2 regions of the Oxalobacter vibrioformis genome follow, and region 2 is predicted to be linked to the other one. Evidence: predicted binding sites of a transcription regulator. Region 2 holds the regulator's gene; the other holds the start of a gene.
The links. Region 2 encodes FliA, which starts transcription of late flagellar genes. Its sites were predicted from a motif close to CTAAAGTTTNNNNNNNNNNNGCCGNTA; they were not measured.

Region 1: NB640_RS01760 (YjfB family protein) is a predicted target of FliA. The motif match lies at 1,577-1,603, and genes of this name have one in related genera.

What each region holds. Positions count from the first base shown of each region.
Region 1 covers NZ_CP098242.1:328,914-332,122, forward strand. Annotated here, with positions in the region: gene NB640_RS12995 (Lar family restriction alleviation protein) at 1-44, shown strand, start outside; gene NB640_RS13000 (4Fe-4S dicluster domain-containing protein) at 1-343, opposite strand, end outside; gene NB640_RS01750 (YajD family HNH nuclease) at 901-1,299, shown strand; tRNA gene NB640_RS01755 (tRNA-Arg) at 1,318-1,394, opposite strand; gene NB640_RS01760 (YjfB family protein) at 1,638-1,826, shown strand; gene NB640_RS01765 (alpha-hydroxy-acid oxidizing protein) at 1,892-3,076, opposite strand.
Region 2 covers NZ_CP098242.1:1,976,478-1,979,686, forward strand. Annotated here, with positions in the region: gene flhF (flagellar biosynthesis protein FlhF) at 1-422, shown strand, start outside; gene NB640_RS09740 (MinD/ParA family ATP-binding protein) at 415-1,245, shown strand; gene NB640_RS09745 (RNA polymerase sigma factor FliA) at 1,249-1,980, shown strand; gene NB640_RS09750 (flagellar motor protein) at 1,962-2,720, shown strand; gene motD (flagellar motor protein MotD) at 2,771-3,209, shown strand, end outside.

The DNA.
Region 1 (3,209 bases), 960 kb from region 2:
CAGAAGCGATATTGGCGTGGAACAGGACACCAGGCACAAGCTGATGCCCTGTATGGTTTCGTCTGTCAGGCGGAGATGTGGATTTCTTCCGGCACGGCATTTGTGAAGGCGCGGTAATAAGAGAAAGCGGAACACCACGGTCAAGATCATCGAAAAAACGTTCCAGATCATCTTCATAAGACCGGGCACCATGTCTACATACCTGGATGCATCTTCCACAGGCAATACACTGGGCATCATCAACATCAATCTTGATATTGCCTTGTGCATCCTGATATGTCAGATTGGCCGTCTCGATCGGACATTCTCTGACACAACGATTACAGCCGACACAATTTTCCAGATTTTATCTGATAATTTTTCTCATTAGAAATATCCGGTACTGGTGCTTGGCCGCTTGATATTTGGTTGCCTTTAATCAACTTTTATCAAGATAGAAGAGCACCATGATTTATTCCTGCTTTACCACATTTAATTCACGGTTTCCCCACGCATCCAGAGTTAAATGGACATTATTTCAGCGAATTCAGCTTTTTCGCTTCTTAAAAAACGGGTTGCCCGGCAAGAGAGAAAAACAGGCAGGCCCAGCTGGAAAATGAAAACGTGCGTTTCAGTAATTTCATTAAAAGCGGTGATGAAAACGATTGGCCTGCAACAGAGGATTCGCCCCTCTGACCTGCGGCTTGGCAGCATGTAAAAAGCACTCGCACTGAATTCAGTAAAACCCAAGCGTTTTATTTTTAAAATAAAATTATCACGTTATTGATCGGCTTTATCTGGCGATGTATAGTTAAATTCAGCTGCTTTCCTCATATGGAGGTCGTTTCCCGGGCTCTGGATTTTGGCCTGAACATCGTATTCATCTTTGGGTTTTAAGAAAGCTTTCCTGGCAAATTTCAATTGGAGGCTTTTATTTTGGCGATAAAGAAACGAAATACTGCAAAGCTGGATCAACTGGTTGCCGGCGCAAATAAAGGGGCAAAATTACGCGCACAAGGTTATCGTGAGCGCGCCCTTCAGATCTATCCATGGATTTGCGGCCGTTGCGCGCGTGAATTTACTCACAGCAATCTGCAACAATTGACAGTTCATCATCGCGACCACAATCACGACAACAATCCTCCCGATGGCAGTAACTGGGAACTGTTGTGTCTGTACTGTCATGACAATGAGCATTCGCGCTATCTTGAAGCTGATCGGCATAGTGCATCACAACAAGGCAAAACGCCTGCGCAAGCGGCGACACACAACCCTTTTGCCGCACTTGAATCGCTCCTGAAGAAGCAGCAGGAGAAATAACCCGAATCATTGAAAGGCTGGCCTGCCCTACACGATTCGAACGTGTGACCTACGGCTTAGAAGGCCGTTGCTCTATCCAGCTGAGCTAAGGGCAGTGCATGTGATATTGCGCGACATCCCGAAAATCCTGAATGGACTGGATCGCACAAGCAAAAGCAGCCGAAATCATACCATATTTACCTGTTGTTTAGCCTCCCGACTTATCTTCTGCCCCCTGATGCACTCTCCCAATTCCGCTTGAAAGCAACATCAGCAGTAAATCTTTCATAAGGCTGGCTTAAAGTATTTTTCTTTTCTGCCGTAATAAATACGTATGGAGTAAAACCTGAGGAAAAATCATGGATGTATCCAGTATCGCCAGTTGGTCCACCCAAATGGCAAATGAAAAAACAGCAGTCGCTGTTGAAGTTGCCATGCTGAAAAAATCAATGGATCTGCAGGAAATGAGCGTTGCGCTTCTGCTTGAGGCAGTACCGTCGCTTCCGGCGAATCCGAATATCGGGCGTAATGTCAATACAACCGCCTGATCAGGCATGAGCAGGAAAAACAAAAGGGTCAGCTTTATCCGCTGACCCTTTTTACATGCGCCCCTTTATCTTGCTTCCTGTTTTTCCGGATCAAACAATTTGTTCTGTTTGACCGCTTCAATATCTTTTGTTCCAGCCAGAATCATCGTGGTGGTCAATTCCTTGTTCAATTGCTGAAAAACGTCATTGACACCCTCCGAGCCCCCCAGGATCAGTCCATACAGGGCAGGCCTTCCAATTGCAACAATATCCGCACCACTGGCCAGTGCCTTGAATACATGAGTACCTCTTCTCACACCACTGTCAAAAATAATGGGAACCCGCTTATTGACCGTTTTGGCAATAATGGGAAGCATATCGAAAGTGGCAGGCGCACCGTCCAGCTGTCTTCCGCCATGATTGGATATCCAGATCCCGTCAGCACCTGCCGCAATCGCCGTTTCAGCCGCTTGCGGCGACAGTACCCCTTTGACCAGTACCGGCAACCCACTCACGCGTTTGATGAATTTGATATCTTCACCGGAAAAACTTATTTTCCTCAACGCCCGAGCCTGGCTTTGCGTGATGTTTTTCCCTTTGTAAAACTCGCTCACGTTCGGGGTAGCCACACTGTAGTTGTAATTATTTCTTGCATCTGCCTCCCGGTTACCAGCGGTACCGGCATCAATCGTTATAATGATGGCCTTTGCACCGGCAGCCTTCGCTTTTTTGACAATATATTCATTGTACGCATTGTCTTTGCTCATATAGAGCTGGAAGACAAACGGGGCACCCGGCGCGCTTTTTGCAATATCATCAATCGGCACGCTGGAATAAGTACTTACCGCCATGAGGGTTCCTGCTTTTTGAGTTCCCCTGATGGTTGCCCTGTCTGCTTCTTTATGGACCAGCCCATGGGCGGCCATTGGCGCGATAATGATCGGACTGGCTAATTCAACACCTAAAAAAGTGGTCTTTAAATTGACGCCATCTATGCCTGCCAGACCATTGGGCAGGATTTTTTTCTTGTCGAATGCGGTCGAATTGCTTCGCATGGTGACTTCATCCTCTGCGCCTCCCTCGACATAGCCAAAAGCGCCCTTCGCTACTTTCGTTGACGCCTCCTTTTCAAGATCATAAAGATTGATGATTTTGATCGGTCCTTCAGCATCACTGATGACCGGGGCATTTTTAGTCCCCTGTGCCATGGCTGCCTGAGAAAAAATGATTGCTGAGACAACTGCAACTGCCTGAATATGTTTTTTCATCATTTACCCCCTCCTTTGTTCTCCATTCTAAGTCCGGTTGAATCAAAAAAATTGATTATAGGCAAGCTCATGTTAAAACAAGTGCTGTGGCAACGGCTGCCGTATACAGATGGCCACCCGAATATGTCCTTTTGTC
Region 2 (3,209 bases):
GCCAGCGCGACAGGATGGTGGCAGACCAGATTGCCATGTTGTCCAATACGGGCAAGGATGTGAAACGGCTGCTTTGCCTTTCAGCCACATCAACAGGGGAAACCTTGAATGAAGTGGTCAGTGCCTACAAGGGCAATGGCTTGGCCGGGTGCATTATGACCAAGATGGATGAGGCAGCAACGATTGGTAACTTGCTGGATGTCATCATCCGCCAGAAGCTGGCGCTTTATTATGTGGCCAATGGTCAGCGTGTGCCTGAAGATCTGGAAGTGGCGGATTCACATGCACTGATCAGACATGCTTTCAGCCTGAAGAAGCAGACCAAAGCCTATACTTTTGACGATGACGAGTTGCCGATGGTGGTTGCCCATTCGATTCAGACAATGAAGCCTGCACGTACCCGGGAGGCCGGACGTGGATAATTTTCAGTTTGACCAGGCCGAGGGATTAAGGCGTCTTCTGGGCGAGCCCCGGCAGCGCATCTATACGTTTTTGTCGACGCTGCCGCACAGAAACAAGAATCATGTCCTTTTCAATCTGGCAGCCTCCCTGTCCCGTTCCGGCAGTGCGGTGATGCTTCTGGATGCGACCTGTTCGCGTGAAGGGGTAGGCTTTTATCAGCCGCAGGAATATGCCAGTGCCACGCTGGCCCAGGTTGCGCGCAATGAATATGCCGTGGATGATGCGTTTTACCATGTGCCACAGGGTTTTGATGTGGTTCGCATGGCGGACTCCGCTGGTGAAATCGGGAAAAAGCGCTCTTTCCGCAACTGGCTGGACCTGTCTTTTGAGTCAGCGGCTGTTGACGCGGATGTGGTGCTGATTGACTCGCTTCTGGATAAGGAAAACGGGTTTTCCCTGACGGCGATGGAAAGCAGTTCGTTGATTTTACTCATAGAGGATACGGAAAGATCAATCAAGGACGCCTATATGCTGATCAAGCGTATGGCTGGTCATTTTGGACGCATGCCGTTTGGTGTGCTAGTATCAGGAAGTGGAGAAAACCGCTCGCAGGCAGTTTTCCGCAATATGGCACAGACAGCCGCACATTACCTGGGTGTTCAGCTGTATTCCATGGGTTATGTGCCGAAGGATGATCACATGGCACGGGCAGCCAGCCTGGGCCGTTCTGTTGTTGATGCTTTCCCGATGGCGCTGTCGTCATTTGCATTCAGACGCATTGCGGGTGCGTTTTCTGATATTGGACCTTCTCAACAGAATGTGTATGAAATGGCTGGTGCATGACGCATGTACAACATACAGGGTAAATCTGACAGAAACGAACTTCTGATTCAGCATGCGCCCCTGGTAAAAAAGCTGGCGCATATGATGAGGGCGAGACTGCCTCCCAGTGTGGAGGTGGATGACCTTATTCAGTCAGGCATGATTGGTCTTTTGGATGCTGCCAGCCGTTATGAGGAGGTGCATGGCGCCCAGTTCGAGACCTACGCGATGCAGCGCATCCGCGGCGCCATGCTCGATGAACTTCGCAGCAATGACTGGATGCCGCGCGGCATGCGCCAGAACATGCGCAAGGTCGAAGATGCCATCCGTACCCTGCAACAGCGCCTGGGCCGCTCGCCCAATGAGTCGGAGGTGGCCAAGCAGCTGAACCTTTCCGTCAAGGCATACCAGGATCTGCTCTTTGATGGTGCAGGTCACCAGCTGGTTTATTACGAAGATTTCTTTGATTCGGAGTCAAGTGAGCACTTCCTTGACCGGCACGCGACTGACGTGGCAGAAGACCCGCTACAGATGCTCATGGACAGTGGTTTCAGACACGCGGTAATTGATGCGATTGATGCACTGCCTGAGCGGGAAAAGCTGTTGATGGGCCTGTATTATGAGCAGGAAATGAATCTCAAGGAGATCGGGGCAATCATGGGCGTCACGGAATCGCGTGTCAGCCAGTTGCACAGTCAGGCAATTGCACGCATGCGTGTCAGGTTAAAGGAGCTTATGTGGACTGGGGAAGCATAGTCGGTATTATCCTCGGTGTTGGCGGCATTGTTGCCGGTCAGGTCATCGAAGGCGGTCATATCACTTCGCTTTTGCAGCCGGCTGCATTTGTGATTGTTTTTGTCGGCACGCTCGGTGCGGTTGTTTTGCAGTCGGGTTTTCCTGTTTTCTGGCGCGGTGTGAAGCTGGTCAGGATCGTTTTTTTTCCGCCCGAAGATGATTACCCACAGATGCAGACAGATATCGGACGCTGGAGCCTGATCGCCTGGCGTGATGGGACACTGGCACTGGAAGGCCAGATCAACCAGGCAAAACATCCTTTTGTCCGTGCAGGGCTTCGTTATGTGGTCGATAATGTGGACCCGATGAAGCTGAGAAATCTTCTGGAAGCTGAAATCCAGGTTTACGAAGAAAACGAAAAGCTGCCTATCCGTATCTGGGAAGCGGCTGGCGGCTACGCACCGACGATTGGTATTTTGGGTGCGGTGCTGGGGCTGATCCATGTGATGGAGAATCTTTCCGACCCGGGACGTCTGGGGAGCGGTATTGCCGTGGCATTTGTTGCCACGATTTACGGTGTGGGTCTTGCCAACCTGGTCTTCCTCCCGATCAGTAACCGCTTAAAGGCATGGCTTAATCGTGAGGTGACCAAGCGTGAAATGCTGCTGGAAGCCTTTTTCGGCATGCTGATGGGCGAGCATCCCCGCATGGTTTCCGAGCGGATGGCGATTTTTCTGCCCAAACGGGAAGGAAAAAAATAGATCAGGCTTTTTGACCGGCCTGTCTGAAGCAACATTGTCAGGAAATGCGCATGGCAAGAAAAAAACGCGAAGAGGAAAGTGACAATCATGAAAGGTGGCTGGTCTCCTACGCCGACTTTATTACCCTGCTTTTTGCGTTTTTTGTGGTGATGTATGCCATCTCTTCTGTCAATGAAAACAAGTATCGTGAATTGACCCAGTCTATTGGCTCGGCTTTTGGCGTCAAGGTTGTGCCAACGGTTATTAACGAGAATCCGCCTGTCTCCATTGTGCCTCCCGCTATTACCCGTCCTTTGCGGAAAAAGGCCACAACCAATACGGAAATCAGAAAAGAGCGCGAAAAGATGACCGGGATCGGGCGTGACCTGATGAAGGTACTGTCTCCGCTGATTAATGAGGGCAAGGTGAAGGTCATACAAAGCGCGCGCGGCGTCAATGTGGAAATCAATGCCAGTGTCCTGTTTGCGCCTGCCGAGGCTCGTCTTTCGC